DNA from 2 places in the Microbispora sp. NPDC049125 genome. Region 2 is predicted to be linked to the other one. Evidence: riboswitches for the same ligand, from Rfam matches in the RefSeq annotation. Region 2 holds a riboswitch; the other holds the start of a gene.
The links. A riboswitch is a leader RNA that binds a small molecule or an ion and turns the genes downstream of it on or off. The one in region 2 is predicted to bind glycine.
Positions count from the first base shown of each region.

Region 1: linked by a shared signal. The riboswitch ahead of gcvT (glycine cleavage system aminomethyltransferase GcvT) and the one ahead of gcvP (aminomethyl-transferring glycine dehydrogenase) in region 2 are both predicted to bind glycine.

Region 1 is NZ_JBEZDW010000035.1:28,646-37,069, forward strand. Features, by position in the region: gene AB0B72_RS31120 (gamma-glutamyl-gamma-aminobutyrate hydrolase family protein) at 1-175, shown strand, start outside; gene AB0B72_RS31125 (hypothetical protein) at 728-1,606, opposite strand; glycine riboswitch at 1,780-1,877, shown strand; gene gcvT (glycine cleavage system aminomethyltransferase GcvT) at 2,018-3,127, shown strand; gene gcvH (glycine cleavage system protein GcvH) at 3,124-3,513, shown strand; gene AB0B72_RS31140 (L-serine ammonia-lyase) at 3,536-4,906, shown strand; gene AB0B72_RS31145 (hypothetical protein) at 4,953-6,377, shown strand; gene AB0B72_RS31150 (hypothetical protein) at 6,306-6,782, opposite strand; gene AB0B72_RS31155 (DUF6286 domain-containing protein) at 6,785-7,384, opposite strand; gene AB0B72_RS31160 (amino acid deaminase/aldolase) at 7,582-8,424, shown strand, end outside.
Region 2 is NZ_JBEZDW010000004.1:114,836-123,259, forward strand. Features, by position in the region: gene AB0B72_RS06355 (CDP-alcohol phosphatidyltransferase family protein) at 1-81, shown strand, start outside; gene AB0B72_RS06360 (sugar phosphate nucleotidyltransferase) at 84-2,588, shown strand; gene AB0B72_RS06365 (FHA domain-containing protein) at 2,918-3,421, shown strand; gene AB0B72_RS06370 (MerR family transcriptional regulator) at 3,441-4,097, shown strand; gene AB0B72_RS06375 (bifunctional nuclease family protein) at 4,175-4,645, shown strand; gene AB0B72_RS06380 (MerR family transcriptional regulator) at 4,801-5,418, shown strand; glycine riboswitch at 5,607-5,697, shown strand; gene gcvP (aminomethyl-transferring glycine dehydrogenase) at 5,874-8,424, shown strand, end outside.

The DNA.
Region 1 (8,424 bases), on a different contig from region 2:
GATCGACCGTCTGGCCGACGGCTTGGAGGTCACCGCCCGGTCCGACGACGGCCTGATCGAGGCGGTCGATCTCACCGGCGCTTCCTTCGCGCTGGCCGTCCAGTGGCATCCCGAGGCCGACGAGGACGGCCCCCTCTTCGACGCCCTGGTCGAAGCCGCCGCCCACCCCGGCTGACCGGCCCGGTGAGGGGTCACCTCCTCGCCGTTGCCCGCTGACGCCATCACCGAAGGGCTTCTCATGGGTGCGACATGTCAGGAGCCAGCCTAAGTAAGCGATCCCAAGTGCGCTTACCGGAATCAGGTACACCGGCAGCCCGCGGCGAATATCCCACCAGCAGCGCCGATCCCCCTATAAGCAGATCCACCGCTGCGATCAATACAGCCCACGTGCCCGTGGAGCTGATGTCGGCCTTGTACTCGTACCGCACGCCAGTGGCGCCGGGCGCGGCCCGGGAGGTCAGCGTGACCGCGGCCTGCGTCCGGTCCTCCGCCAGCGGCGAGGTGACCTCGCCGGCGCCCACCATGGGGACACAGCGAAGAACTCTCCGCGTGGGCGAAGCGCCTCAACGAGGACCGCCGGTCAGCGACCGGGGATCTCTTCGACGTACGGCCGGCGCCCTTCCCGCCCCTAGCGGCCGTGCACCACTTGGCCGATGTGCCTGGCGTGTATCAGATACATGAGGGGCCGGGATCCAGGACCTCCGGCCATCGCCTGATCTCCGTGGGTTCAGGCGAACATCTCGTCAGCTGAGGCGACGGTGGCGGCCCTCCGGACCCAGCTCTTCAGCAGGGCCAGATCCTCGCATCGCTTGACCCGGTCGCGCGTGTCAGGCGAGATCTCGATGCCGCGAGCCTCCAGCACCTCCAGGATCGCCTCGGCTTCGCCCTCGGCGCGGCCCTGCGCGCGCCCCTTGTCCACCCAGTGGGACAGATACTGGCCGGCGAGGCTTTCGTAGTCCCGGCTCGTGGCGGTCACGATCTCCTCCAGGTGCTTGCGTGCCACACTCGGTAGCACGGTGAACACGTAGCTCAAATATAGCGTCGCCTGGTCCCGGTCCAAGGTCTCCAGCCCGGCCAGCATGGCTTCAAGAACAGGCCCGGTCTCGGTCTCGTCGCCGTGCGCGATGGCCGAAAGTACGGCCAGCTCGGGACAGGCGCGCGCCTGCTCCCGATCGGTGATGAGCGGGATGCGGCCAGGAGGGACGGCGATCGGGGTGAGGGCGCCGCCAGGCCCCAGCGTGATCGTGTGCTCGCTCCAGTCGGCCACCGACCGGTCCGGGCAGATGACGATCAGCGCGGTCGGGCACTTCAGCCGGGCACGCAGCACCGTGACGTACACCGGCCAGCTGAACCGCTTGTGCGCGTCCCGGCGTTGCTGCACTTCGACGATCAGCGCCATGAGGGGCGTGTCCGCCGCGTCGCGCAGCACCACCACCGAGTCCGCGCGGTACTCGACCGGGGCCAGCTGCGTGCAGTCCACCGCCTCGACCCGCGCCGAGGCGAAAGCCGGCGGCTCGATGCCGGCGGCGTGGCGCAACAGCTCGACGGCGGTGATCGGCCGATTGTGAATCAGGTCGATGGGCATCTCGTGATCAATGCCGGGCATGGCGATCACATTACCGAAAGCTACTATCCGATTACCCAGAGTTCGAGAATCCGGACGGTCGGGCGGCCGGTGCCACGCGTACGCCGCAGGGATGGGACGTCTGACTCCTATGGAGCCCACCATCCCCGGAGTTCCGAGATCGGCGGCGACCCACTACGCTGGCAGGACACCAGTGATCCCGTGCGGGAGAGCGTCCTGGCAGCCGGTCAGGGCCCCTGAAGGAGCAAGCCCTCCCCGCGAACCTCTCAAGGCAAAGGACCGTGCGGGCCAGGTGACCTCTGGAAAGAAGGCCGCGAGGCCTCGCCGAAGGTGAAAGTCCGGCAAATACCGGGCGAAACTCTCAGGCGCCGATGACAGAGGGGGAGGATGCCCAATGTCCGACGCAGCATCCGTCCTTCCCGAGGTGCGATCATGTCCCGATCCACCCCGCTGCGCGGGGTCCACGAAAGCCTTGGCGCGACCCTGACCGACTTCGCCGGGTGGCTGATGCCCCTGCGGTACGGCAGCGAGTCCGCCGAGCACACCGCCGTACGCACGGCCGCCGGGCTGTTCGACCTGTCCCACATGGGAGAGATCTTCGTCTCCGGGCCGCAGGCGAGCACGGCGCTGGACTACGCGCTGGTCGGCCATCTGAGCGCGCTGGAGCCGCTCCGCGCCCGCTACACGATGATCGTGAACGAAGAGGGCGGCATCCTCGACGACCTCATCGTCTACCGCCTCGGCGACGAGGAGTTCATGGTCGTCGCCAACGCCTCCAACTACGCCATGGTCGCGCGTGAGCTCGCCGAACGCGCCGCGCCGTACGACGCCCGGGTGGAGGACAGGTCCGAGGAGTACGCGCTGGTCGCGGTGCAGGGGCCCAGAAGCGCCGAGATCCTGCGCGGCCTGACCGACGCCGAGCTCGACGGCCTCAAGTACTACGCGATCCTGCCCGGCGGAGTGGCCGGGGTGGAGACGCTGATCGCCCGGACCGGCTACACGGGCGAGGACGGGTTCGAGCTGTTCGCCCGCGCGCAGGACGCCGTCACGCTGTGGAACGCCCTGGCGGAGGCGGGCGCGGCGGCCGGGCTGATCCCCGCCGGCCTCTCGGCCCGCGACACGCTGCGCCTGGAGGCGGGCATGCCGCTCTACGGCAACGAACTCAGTGTGGAGACGACGCCGTTCGACGCGGGGCTCGGCCGGGTGGTGCGGTTCGACAAGCCTGGCGACTTCGTCGGCAGGGCCGCGCTCGCCAAAATCGCCGATGCCGTGGAGACCGAATCGGCGGGCTCCGGCCGCAGGCTCGCCGGACTGGTCGCCCGTGGGCGCCGGGTGCCCCGCCACGGGTATCAGGTGACTCTCGACGGCGCCGTCGTCGGCGAGGTGACCAGCGGCGCGCCGTCCCAGTCGCTCGGGCGGCCCATCGCGATGGCGTACGTGTCCGGGGCCGCCCTGGAGCGCGGAGGCCTGGCGGTGGACATCCGTGGTAGTCACGAACCCGTCGACGTCGTCGACCTGCCGTTCTACAGGAGGACCAAGTGAGCAGCATCCCCGACGAGCTGAGCTACACCAAGGAGCACGAGTGGGTGGCCGGGCTGGATGACGGCCTCACCGTGACGGTCGGCGTCACGGCCTACGCCGCCGAGCAGCTCGGCGACGTGGTGTACGTGCAGGTGCCCGAGGTGGGAGCGACCGTGGCGACCGGCGACGCGGTCGGCGAGGTCGAGTCGACCAAGTCCGTCAGCGACATCTTCGCCCCGGTGGGCGGCGAGGTCGTCGAGGTCAACCCCTCCGTGGTGGACGACCCCTCGCTGGTCAACTCCGACCCGTACGGCGAGGGCTGGCTGTTCCGCGTCCGCATGGAGGAGGAGCCGGACGACCTGCTGTCGGCCGCCGAGTACACCGCCCTCACCTCCGGCGAGTCCTGAACTCCGGAGGAGGCGACGGTCAATGGCGATCAGCGTCTTCGATCTGTTCAAGGTGGGGATCGGGCCGTCCAGCTCGCACACGGGCGGCCCGATGGCGGCGGCGCACCGGTTCGCGCGCGGCCTGCACGACGACGGCCTGCTGGAGAAGGTCACCCGCGTCGACGTCATGCTGTACGGCTCGCTCGGCCTGACCGGCAAGGGCCACGGCAGCGACAAGGCCGTCCTGCTCGGCCTGTCCGGCGACAAGCCCGAGCTGGTCGACGTCGACACGGTCGACGCGAGGCTCGCCGCCATGCGGGAGAGCGGGACCGTCCGCCTGTACGGCTCCCGCGAGATCCCCTTCGTCATCGGCGAGCACCTGGTCTTCGAGCGGAAGATCTCGCTCCCCCACCATCCGAACGGCATGCGCTTCACCGCGTACGCCGAGGACACGCCACTGCGGGAGAAGGTCTACTACTCGGTCGGCGGCGGCTTCGTGGTCGACGAGAACGCCACCGGCGCCGACCGGATCAAGCCCGACGACACGGTCGTGCCGTACCCGTTCACGACCGCGGCCGGGCTGCTCGCCCACTGCGCCGAGACGGGCCTGTCGATCTCCGGCCTGATGCTGGAGAACGAGACGGCCTTCGGCCGTACGCCCGCGGAGATCCGCGCGGAGCTGCTGTACCTGTGGTCGGTGATGGCCGAGTGCGTGCGGCGGGGAAGCGAGCGCGAGGGCGTCCTGCCGGGCGGTCTCAAGGTGCGGCGGCGGGCCCACCAGCTCCTGCGCAAGCTGCGGAGCGAGGGCGACGGCGACCCGCTCCAGGCGATGGACTGGGTGACGATGTTCGCCCTGGCCGTCAACGAGGAGAACGCCGCCGGAGGCAGGGTGGTCACCGCGCCCACCAACGGCGCGGCAGGCATCATCCCGGCCGTCCTGTCCTACTACATGCGGTTCATGCCTGGAGCGAGCGACGAGGGCGTCGTCCGCTTCCTGCTGACGGCCGGGGCGATCGGCGTGCTGTTCAAGGAGAACGCCTCGATCTCCGGCGCCGAGGTCGGCTGCCAGGGCGAGGTCGGGTCGGCCTGCTCGATGGCGGCGGCCGGGCTGACCGAGGCGCTGGGCGGCACCCCCGAGCAGGTCGAGAACGCCGCCGAGATCGGCATCGAGCACAACCTCGGCCTCACCTGCGACCCCATCGGCGGCCTGGTCCAGATCCCGTGCATCGAGCGGAACGCGGTCGCGTCGATCAAGGCGATCGCCGCCGCCCGCATCGCCCTGCGGGGTGACGGCCGCCACTTCGTGTCGCTCGACAAGGCCATCAAGACGATGCGCGACACCGGCAGGGACATGCTCGACAAGTACAAGGAGACCTCGCGGGGCGGCCTGGCCGTCAACGTCATCGAGTGCTGACCTCCCGGGCTATGGTGGGTGCTTTCGCGGCAGCCGGGGAGGTTCTGTGACGTTGCGCTCGCATCGCGCGTTCCTGGTCGTGCTGGCCCTGGGCGTGGCGCTGCGCGCGCTCGCCGTGCTGGGATACCGCCCGGCGCTGTGGTTCTGGGCGGACTCGTTCGCCTACCTCAGCTCGGCTCTCGACCTGCGGCCCCTGGCGTCGCGGCCGTCCGGCTACGCGCTGTTCCTGCGCGCGCTGGAGCCCCTGCACAGCCTGACGGCCGTCGTGGTGGCCCAGCACCTGCTCGGCCTCGCCGTCGCGACGTGCGTGTACGCGGTGCTGCGGCGGCGTACGAGCCTGCCGGGATGGGGGGCGGCGCTGGCGGCCGCGCCGGTGCTCCTCGACGTCCACCAGATCCAGCTCGAACACCTCGTCATGGCCGACCTGCTCTTCACCGCCCTGGTCGTCTTCGCGGTGACGGCCCTGCTGTGGCACCCACGGCCCGCCGCGTGGACGGTCGTCGCGGCGCTGCTCCTGCTCGCCCTGGCCACGATCACCCGGACCATCGGACTGCCGCTGATCCCTCTCGCCGCGCTTCTCGTCGCCCGTTCCGGATGGCGTGCGGCCGTCGCGGGCCTGGTCGCCGCGGCCGCCGTGCTCGGCGGCTACGCCGTGTGGTTTCACAGCGCGAACGGCTCGTACGGCATGGGCGGCAGCAACGTGTGGCTGTGGTCGCGGACGATGACGTTCGCCGACTGCGCGAAGATGCACCCACCGAGGGATCTCGCCGTCCTGTGCCCGTCGGAGCCCCGGCTCGCCGCCCCCGCCTACATCTGGGACGCCCGCTCGCCCATCCAGCGGGCCGGGGCCGACCGGGAACGGCTGGCCGGCGAGTTCGCCTCGCTGGCGATCCGCAGCCAGCCCGCCGACTTCCTCATGACGGGGCTGCACGACGCCCTCTGGGCGTTCGAGTGGGACCGGCGCCCCTACCCCTCCCCCGGGCCGCAGAGCGCGTACGTCTTCCCCGCCTCCGTCAAGCCGTTCAACGATAAGGTCGCCTCCGCCGGGCGCACGGCGACCCAGCTCACCGCGGCCTATCAAGGGGCCTACCAAGGGGCCTACCAGGGGACGTCCGGGGCGACGCGCGTCGCCGGGCCGTACGCGGGCTGGCTGCGCGCCTACCAGGACCAGGGGTTCCTGCGGGGCCCGCTGCTGGCCGTCATCCTGCTCACCGGGCTCGGGGGGCTGCTCGCGCGCCGGTGGGCGGCGCTGCTCCCCTGGGCCGCCGCCATGACGCTGCTCCTGCTGCCGCCGCTCATCGCGGCGTTCGACCACCGGTACGTGGTGCCGGTCGTGCCGCTCGCCTGCCTCGCCGCCGGGCTCGCCCTCGGCTCCCGGCGATCACCGCCTCCCTGGCGGTCAGCGGCGGCGGACGTGCAGCCGGACGAGCGTCGGCAGACCGGGCCGCTCCACCGCGCGGCGAACGCGTGAGATCGCCGAGCCGTCCAGCCGCTTGATCACCTCGTGCAGGTCGGCGCCGGGCCGCAGTGACAGCGCCACCCGGATCCTGCGGTCGCCGACCACCCGTACGGAGATCTTGCCGATGCCCTCGACGCCCTTGAGCGCGACGCCGAGCATGGCGATCCCGGCCCCCGTACGGCTCCCGAACCGCCCCCAGCCGAGCGCGCCCACGAACCAGCGGGTCGCCGTCAGGGCCAGCAGAATCGCCACTCCCGCGGCCAGCGGCGGCGCCCAGGCGTTCCGGCCGAAGAACGCCAGATCCACCATGAGAGCATTCGGGCGGTCATGGGCGGCGGATAGGGCGAAGGCCCCGCCCGCGACGAGGGCCAGGCCGACCAGGCCGATCCCCACGCGGTTCCCAAGATGCGGGCGCATCGTCAGATCCTCCTCCGGCGCAGCCGTACGACGACCTCGTGGCGGCACAGCGCGCCGAGGCCGGACAGCCGGTCGCCCACGGCGGCGCCGACCTCGCGGAGCAGCTCACCCGCGTGGGACGCGTCGGTGACCACCGTGACCTCGATCCGCCTGCGCATGATGCGGACGTAGGCCCGCTGGACGCCGTCCACCTCGCGGGCCGCCGCGCCGACCGTACGGCGCAGGCCCTCACGGGTCAGCCCGAGCACGAGCAGCGGGTCGTCGCACTCCAGCGGCACCAGCCGGGGACGGCCGGGCAGCACGGCCAGCGCCACGAGCACCGCCCCGGACACGATCATCGCGGCAGCCGCGGCGGGCACGGCGGGGTGGCCGAAGGTCAGCGACAGCAGGCGGCGCAGCTGCGGCCACATCAGGGGCGAGCCGAGCATGGCGGCGATGATCTCGACGGTGACGGCCCAGGCGAGCACCCCCAGCGCGGCGGCGACGGCGATCCCCGCCGGCGTGCGGCCGGGTCTGAGCACGGCGGTCCGCCGGACGGCCCTGCCCCCCGTCTCCGCCTCTTTGGCCGAGGAACCCGCCAGGATGTCCTGCACGACGCTCATCAGCCGCTCACCTCTTTCGCGCACCGCGCCGGGTCCGGTCGGTAGTCACCTGCCCATGGGTACACCGGGAAGGTGCCACGGCCGCCGGTCACCCGCCCGCTTGGCCGATCTTGGGCCGCCCGCGCCGGAGTCTTTGCCCGGCCGCCGGGCAACATGACTTCAGCTCATGTCCGGGGAGCCGGTACTAGGCTGCGGCCATGGACGACCGACAGCGCCTGGACAAGGCCACGGCCGGGCTGGAGCCACCCTTCGCCGTTCTGGACATGGACGCGCTCCGGGCCAACGCGGCCGACATGGCACGCAGGGCCCGCGGCAAGCCGATCCGCGTGGCCAGCAAGTCGATCCGGTGCCGGCCGATCCTGGAGCGGGTCCTCGCCATGGACGGCTTCGCGGGTGTCATGGCGTTCACGCTGCCCGAGGCGCTGTGGCTGGTGTCCACCGGGCTGCGCGACGTCCTCGTCGCGTACCCCACCGCGGACCGCGAGGCGCTGCGAGCTCTCGGATCCGACTCCGCCGCCGCCCGGGAGATCACGGTGATGGTCGACTCGGCCGAGCATCTGGACCTCATCGACGGCCTCGGCCTTCCCCACCCGATCCGGGTCTGCCTCGACATCGACGCCGGGTTCACGGCGTTCGCGGGGAGGCTCCGCGCCGGCGCGCTGCGGTCGCCGATCCGCCGGCCCGACCAGGCCGCCAAGCTCGCCGCGGCCGTCGTCGCGCGCCCGGGCCTGCGCCTTGCCGGGCTCATGTCGTACGAGGCCCAGATCGCGGGGGTGGGCGACAGCCTCCCCGGCGCGTACGGGCGCCTGGTGAGGTGGATGCAGGGCCGGTCACGCAGGGAGCTGGCCGTGCGCCGGGGCCGGATCACCCGGGCCGTACGGCAGATCGCCGACCTGGAGTTCGTCAACGGCGGCGGCACCGGGAGCATCGAGAAGACGGCGAGCGAGCGGGCCGTCACCGAGGTCGCGGCGGGGTCGGGGCTCTTCCATCCCCGGCTGTTCGACTTCTACCGGAGCTTCACGGGCCGCCCGGCCGCGATG
Region 2 (8,424 bases):
TTCGCCATCTGGGGAACTGGTCTGTATTGGTGGGCTGGGGTGTTGTATGTCGTACAGGTGCGCCAGCTAACGAAGGGGTGAGCGTGAAGGCCGTCGTCATGGCGGGCGGGGAGGGGACACGGCTGCGGCCGATGACCGCCAACCAGCCCAAGCCCCTGCTGCCCATCATCAACCGGCCCATCATGGAGCACGTGCTGCGCCTGCTGAAGCGGCACGGGTTCACCGAGACGGTCGTCACCGTGCAGTTCCTGGCCGCGCTCATCCGCAACTACTTCGGCGACGGCGACGAGCTCGGCATGACGCTGCACTACGCGACCGAGGAGGTGCCCCTCGGCACGGCGGGGAGCGTGAAGAACGCCGCCGACAAGCTCCGCGAGGACCGGTTCCTCGTCATCTCCGGCGACGCGCTCACCGACATCGACCTCACCGACATGCTCCGCTTCCACCGCGAGAACCGGGCGCTGGTCACGATCGGCCTCAAGCGGGTGCCCAACCCGCTCGAATTCGGGATCATCATCGTGGACGAGGCCGGGCGCATCCAGCGCTTCCTGGAGAAGCCCACCTGGGGGCAGGTCTTCTCCGACACCGTCAACACCGGCATCTACATCATGGAGCCGTCGGTGCTCGACGAGATCGCCCCCGGAGAGAACGTCGACTGGTCGTCCGACGTGTTCCCCCGGCTGCTCGACCGGGGCAGCAGGCTGTTCGGCTACGTCGCCGACGGCTACTGGGAGGACGTCGGCACCCACGAGAGCTACCTCAAGGCCCAGGCCGACGTCCTCGAAGGCAAGGTCAAGGTCGACTTCGACGCGTTCGAGCTCGCACCCGGCGTCTGGGCCGCCGAGGGGGCCTCCGTCGACCCCGACGCCATCCTCAAGGGCCCCCTGTACATCGGCGACTACGCGAAGGTCGAGGCCGGGGCCGAGCTGCGGGAGTACACCGTGCTCGGCAGCAACGCGGTCGTCAAGGAGGGCGCCTTCCTGCACCGGGCCGTGATCAACGACAACGTCTACGTCGGCCCGGCCGCGCACCTGCGGGGCTGCGTGATCGGCAAGAACACCGACGTCATGACCGGCGCCCGGATCGAGGAGAACGCCGTCGTCGGGGACGAGTGCGTCATCGAGGCCGAGGCGTACGTCTCCTCCGGCGTGAAGATCTACCCGTTCAAGACGATCGAGGCCGGCACCGTCGTCAACACCAGCGTCATCTGGGAGTCGCGCGGCCAGCGCAGCCTGTTCGGCCCACGAGGCGTCTCCGGGCTGGTCAACGTGGAGATCACCCCCGAGCTGTGCGTGCGGCTCGCCAGCGCGTACGCCACCACCCTCAGGAAGGGCGACACGGTCGTCACCTCCCGCGACGCCTCCCGCGCGGCGAGGGCCCTCAAGCGGGCCGTGATCAGCGCGCTCAACTCCAGCGCCATCAACGTCGTCGACCTGGAGGCGGCCGCCCTGCCGGTCGCCCGGTTCAACACCTCACGCGAGAACGTCAAAGGCGGCATCGCCCTGCGCACCACCTCCGGCGACCCGCAGAGCGTCGACATCGTGTTCATGGACGAGACCGGGGCCGACCTGTCCCAGGCGGCCCAGCGCAAGCTGGAACGGGTCTTCTCCCGCCAGGAGTACCGCCGGGCCTTCCCCGGCGAGATCGCCGAACTCACCTTCCCCGCCAGGGCCGTCGACACCTACGCGCGCGAACTCCTCACCTGCGTCGACATGACCGGCGTCAAGGACGCCGAGATGAAGGTCGTCCTCGACTGCGCCGGCGGCACCTCCTCCCTGGTGCTCCCCAGCCTCCTCGGCAGGGTCGGCGTCGACGTGCTGACCGTCAACAACCGGCTCGACGACGCCTCACCGACCGAGACCCTCGCCGAGCGCCGCCGCGACCTGCAGCGGCTCGCCGAGCTCGTCGCCTCCTCCCGCGCCGCCTTCGGCGTACGGTTCGACCCCGTGGGGGAGCGGGTCTCCCTCGTCGACGAGATGGGACAGCTCATCAGCGAGGAGCGCGCCCTGCTCGTGGTGCTCGACCTCGTGGCCGCCGAACGCCGTGGCGGCCGGGTCGCGCTGCCCGTCACCACCACCCGGGTCGCCGAGATGGTCTGCCGCTTCCACGGCGTCCAGGTCGACTGGACCGCCACCAGCCTCGACACGCTCACCCACGCCGCCAGTCACCCTGACATGATCTTCGCGGGCGACGGGCGAGGCGGGTTCATCGTCCCCGAGTTCGCCGCCACCGTCGACGGCCTCGCCGTGTTCCTGCGCCTGCTCGGCCTGGTCGCCCGCACCCGCCTGTCCCTCAGCCAGATCGACGCCCGCATCCCCGAGGCCAAACTGCTCAAGCGCACCGTCCCCACCCCGTGGGCGCACAAGGGGACCGTGATGCGCTCCGTCGTCGAGGCCGCCGAAGGCCACCGCCTCGACACCACCGACGGCGTCCGGGTCGTCGAGGACGACGGCAGCTGGGCCCTCGTCCTGCCCGACCCCGCAGAGGCCGTCACCCACCTGTGGGCCGAAGGCCACGACATGGACACCGCACAGACCATGCTCGAACACTGGGCCCGAGTGGTCGAACAAGCCGCCGGCGCGCCGTGACTGTGTTCATGGTCGCGCCTCCGGCACGACGGGCTCGGGGGCGCCTTTGAGGCGACATCTTCCTTCGTCACGTCCTCGCTCGTTCCTCGCTCCGGGCGTTCCGCAGTCCAGACGCCGCCGCGCCCCTCGCGTGACCGTTGCGCGCCGTGACATCGGCCCTGCCGGAGGCGGCGCAATTCAACACAGTGTGGCGGGATGGACCTTGAACGGGCGTGGGCTGTAGCTTTGGTCAGTCCACGCCCAGCCACGCTTCTTGACCTTTGTTCCTGATCAGCGTAAGTTGCGGCATTCGCAGTATGAGCAAGTCGTGAGAGAGGCCGAGCCGTTCGATGCCCAGCGTCTACTGCACGCAGTGCGGTCATGCCAACCCCGAGGATGCCCGTTTCTGTTCACGATGCGGTTCGCCGCTGAGCGCTCCGGCGCCCGTCGCAGCCGACACGACCTCGACGATCTCGCTCGAGGCGCTGGAGGCGGAGACGGGCCAGACGCTGCTGCCGGACAGGGCGGCGGTGGAGCAGCTGCCTCCCGGGACGGCGCTCCTGGTCGTGATGCGCGGCCCCAACGCGGGCAGCCGTTTTCTGCTCGACAGCGATCTCACTACGGCGGGTCGCCACCCGGAGAGCGACATCTTCCTGGACGATGTGACGGTCTCCAGAAGGCACGTGGAGTTCTACCGGCGCAGCGGCCAGTTCACGGTCCGCGACGTCGGCAGCCTGAACGGCACCTATGTCAACCGTGAGCGCATCGAGGAGTCTCCCCTGGTGGGCGGCGACGAGGTGCAGATCGGCAAGTTCCGGCTGGTGTTCCTCACACGTGGCCCGGGAGGCCCGTGATCGGTGACGAGGAGGAGTCATGAGCGCGCAGGCCGTACGGGCGTTCATGAGCATCGGGGAGGTGCTCGCCCTGCTGCAGGGCGACTTCCCCGACGTCACCGTCTCCAAGATCCGCTTCCTGGAGGGTGAGGGGCTCATCGAGCCCCAGCGGAGCCCCTCGGGGTACCGCAAGTTCACCCACAACGATGTCGAGCGCCTGCGCTACATACTGACGGCGCAGCGCGACCATTACCTGCCGCTCCGGGTGATCAAGGATCACCTGGACGAGCAGGCCTCCCGCCCGCGGAGCCTGCCCGCCGACGCCCCTCCTGTACGGCTGAGCCGCGAGGAGCTGATCGAGGCGGCCGGGATCGACGAGGACACGCTGGCCGAGATGGAGGGCTACGGCCTGGTCTCCCCGGTGGCCCGCCGGTACGACGCCGAGGCGCTGGAGATCGCGCGCAGCGTCGGGGCGCTCGCCCGGTTCGGCCTCCAGGCGCGTCACCTGCGTGCCGTCAAGGCGGTCGTGGAGCGCGAGGCCGGTCTCGTGGAGCAGGCGGTGGCCCCGCTGATGCGCCGCCGCGCCCCCGGAGCGATCGCCCAGGCCGACGAGACGGCCCGGGAGATCTCCGGACATCTCCAGGATTTGCACAACGCGTTACTTCGCGGGAGTGTTCGGGGCATTGTGGGGCGGTGACCGGCACATCCCCTCCCTCGTGGGTGTTACGTTGAATGCCTGGTGATATGCCGCGACGCTTTGAGACGGAGCCGCCCGTGTTGCAGATGGAGGTCGTGGGGGTTCGCGTTGAGATGCCCACCAACCAGCCGATCGTGCTCTTGAAGGAGACGAGCGGTGATCGGTACCTGCCGATCTGGATAGGCATGACCGAGGCGACCGCTATCGCGCTGGCCCAGGCGGAGGAGCCGCCGCCGAGGCCTCTGACTCACGACTTGTTCCGTGACGTGCTCGAAGCTCTGGGGGTGCGGCTGCGCACCGTCAACATCGTCGCCCTGCGTGACGGCATCTTCTTCGCCGACCTCGTCTTCTCGAACGGCGTCGAGGTGAGCGCCCGCCCGTCGGACTCGATCGCGCTGGCGTTGCGGACCGGGGCGACGATCTACGCCAGTGAGGACGTCGTCCAGGAGGCGGGCGTGAGCATGCCCGACGACCAGGAGGACGAGGTGGAAAAGTTTCGGGAGTTTCTGGACAAAATCACTCCCGAGGACTTCGGCCGGGCCGGCTGACGTGCCTGGCCATTTCGGGAAATTACGCTTCACGACGCGCCGGACAGGGTCGTTGACTGACGATGGCCCCGGTCCTACGGTGCAAGGGAAACCACGGTTGTAATTCGCGAACCCCCAGATCAGACCGTGGGATGAGAGAAAGCCGGAGGTCCGCAGTGGCGGTCAGCAGCGGCGAGGGTAAGTCGGCCGGCCAGCACGACCCGGTCCGGCAGTCGGCGCGGGAGCGCGCCGGCGAGCAGGGCCTGCTGTTCGACGAGCGGCCTACGGCGCTGCCCGACGACGTCGGATACCGCGGGCCGACGGCGTGCGCGGCGGCCGGGATCACCTACCGGCAGCTCGACTACTGGGCGCGCACCGAGCTGGTCTTGCCGACGATAAGACCGGCTCAGGGCTCGGGGTCGCAACGCCTGTACAGCTTCCGCGACATCCTGGTGCTCAAGGTCGTCAAGCGCCTGCTCGACACCGGGGTGTCCCTCCAGCAGATACGCACCGCCGTACGGCACCTGCGAGATCGCGGGGTCAACGACCTGGCGCAGATCACCTTGATGAGCGACGGCGTGAGCGTCTACGAGTGCACGTCGGCCGACGAGGTGATCGACCTGCTCCAGGGCGGCCAGGGCGTGTTCGGCATCGCGCTCGGGCGGGTCTGGCGCGAGGTGGAGGGATCGCTCGCCGAGCTGCCCGGTGAGCGCGCGGAGGCCGCCTGCGACGCGGAGGGGGACCATCCCTCGGACGAGCTGGCCCGCAGGCGTAAGGCACGCAAGACCGGTTAGACGGCACGTACGACGTACGACCCGGGCGGCTTCGGCGCACGCCGGCCCGGAGGACGGATCCCTGGAGCTGAAGGCACGCTACCCGGATCGTCCCGCGATATTCCTCTGTCACCTCCTTTGACCTGGGTGCACCCGGGGGGAGGTGCGTCGCTCCCGATATCGGGTACGGGTAGAGTGGTTCAGGCCGATGACCTCGTGCGGGAGAGATCCCTGTCACCAGGGGCGCCGAAGGAGCAACCTCCCCGGAATCTCTCAGGCACCCGGTACCGCACGGACGAGGCGACTCTGAAAAGCAGGCCACCAAGCCAGGTGGACCTCACCGAAGGGGAAAGCCGGGCGACAGGCCCGGTGAAGCTCTCAGGTCCGATGACAGAGGGGGAGACCGCACCACGACCGGCCCTTCCATGGGGGCGTACCGGTCGCGCAGGTCTCGACCCGTCCAGGAGGCCCCTGTCATGACCGATCGTTCGACGCTCCGCGAGCTGGCCGCCCCGCCGTTCTCCACCCGCCACATCGGCCCGTCCGACGCCGATCGCGCCCGGATGCTGGAGGCTGTCGGCTACGAGTCCGTGGCCGACCTGGTGGCCGTCGCCGTTCCCGAGGCGATCCGCACGAGCCGCCCGCTCGGCCTGCCGGAGGCGGCGAGCGAGGCCGAGGCCCTGGCCGAGCTGCGCGCCCTGGCCGCCGGGAACCGCGTGCTCACCTCGATGATCGGCCTTGGCTACCACGACACGATCACCCCCGGCGTGATCCTGCGCAACGTGCTGGAGAGCCCGGGCTGGTACACCGCATACACCCCCTATCAGCCGGAGATCTCCCAGGGCCGGCTGGAGGCGCTGCTCAACTTCCAGACCGTCGTCTCCGACCTCACCGGGCTGCCCGTCGCGGGGGCGTCCCTGCTGGACGAGGCGACGGCGGCGGCCGAGGCGATGACGCTGGCCCGGCGGGCCACCAAGGCGAAGACCGACGTCTTCGTGGTCGACGTGGACGCCCTGCCGCAGACGAAGGCCGTGCTGGCGACCCGCGCCGAGCCCCTGGGGATCACGCTCGTCGAGGCGGACCTCGCCGGCGACCTGCCCGAGTGCTTCGGCGTCCTCGTGCAGTACCCGGGCGCGAGCGGGCGCGTCGCCGACTTCCGCGCCGTGGCCGAGCGGGCCCACGCCCAGGGGGCGCTGCTGGTCGCCGCCGCCGACCTGCTGGCGCTGACCCTGCTGGCGTCGCCGGGCGAGCTGGGCGCCGACATCGCGGTCGGCTCCTCCCAGCGGTTCGGCGTGCCGCTCGGGTTCGGCGGCCCGCACGCCGCCTACATGTCCGTACGGGAGGGGCTGCAGCGGCAGATGCCGGGCAGGCTGGTCGGGGTGTCGGTCGACGCCGACGGCCGCTCCGCCTACCGCCTCGCCCTGCAGACCCGCGAGCAGCACATCCGCCGGGAGAAGGCCACCAGCAACATCTGCACGGCGCAGGTCCTGCTGGCGGTCATCGCCTCCATGTACGCCGTCTACCACGGCCCTGACGGCCTGCGCCGGATCGCCCAGCGGACCCACCGGCACGCCGCCGTCCTGGCGGCCGGGCTGCGCGACGCCGGCGTGGAGGTCGTCCACGAGGAGTTCTTCGACACCGTGCTGGCCCGGGTGCCCGGCCGTGCGGCCGAGGTCGTCGCGGCCGCCGCGGAAGCCGGGATCAACCTTCGCCACGTCGACGGCGACCACGTGGCGATCGCCTGCGACGAGAAGACCGCCGTCGCCCACCTGCTCGCCGTGTGGGCGGCCTTCACCGGCTCCCGGGCGGTCGCGGAATCCACGGTGGAGGACATCGACCGCGCGACCCCGGACGCCCTTCCCGCCGCCCTGTCGCGGACGTCGGACTTCATGACCCACCCGGTGTTCCAGTCGTACCGCTCGGAGACGGCGATGCTGCGCTACCTGCGGCGGCTGCAGGACAAGGACATCGCGCTGGACCGGTCGATGATCCCGCTGGGCTCCTGCACGATGAAGCTCAACGCCACCACCGAGATGGAGCCGATCACCTGGCCCGAGTTCGCCGCCATCCACCCCTTCGCACCCCTCGGCCAGGTACGCGGGTACGTCGAGCTGATCGAGACCCTCGAAGGCTGGCTGGCCGAGGTGACGGGCTACGACAAGGTGTCGATCCAGCCGAACGCGGGCTCGCAGGGGGAGTTCGCCGGGCTGCTCGCCATCCGCTCCTACCACCGGAGCAGGGGAGAGGCCGGCCGGGACGTCTGCCTCATCCCCTCGTCCGCCCACGGGACCAACGCGGCCAGCGCCGTCATGGCCGGCATGCGCGTGGTCGTGGTGGCCTGCGACGACGACGGCAACGTCGACCTCGGCGACCTCTCCGCGAAGATCGGTAAGCACCGCGACGCGCTCGCCGCGATCATGGTGACGTACCCGTCGACCCACGGCGTGTACGAGGAGACGATCGTGGAGATCTGCGACCGGGTCCACGAGGCCGGGGGCCAGGTCTACGTCGACGGCGCCAACCTCAACGCCCTGGTTGGCCTGGCCCGGCTGGGCGAGTTCGGCGCCGACGTCTCCCACCTGAACCTCCACAAGACCTTCTGCATCCCGCACGGCGGCGGCGGCCCCGGCGTCGGGCCGGTGGCGGTCAAGGCGCACCTCGCCGAGCACCTCCCGGCGCACGTGTCCGCCGCGCCGTACGGCTCGGCGGGCATCCTGCCGATCTCCTGGGCGTACGTGCGGATGATGGGCGGCGAGGGGCTGCGCGAGGCGACCGAGCAGGCGATCCTGTCGGCCAACTACCTCGCCCGCCGCCTCGCGCCGCACTACCCGGTCCTGTACACCGGCAGGGACGGCCTCGTGGCCCACGAGTGCATCGTCGACCTGCGGCAGATCACCAAGGAGACCGGCGTCACCGTGGACGACGTGGCCAAGCGCCTGATCGACTACGGGTTCCACGCCCCGACGATGTCGTTCCCGGTGGCCGGGACGCTGATGATCGAGCCGACCGAGAGTGAGGACCTGGCCG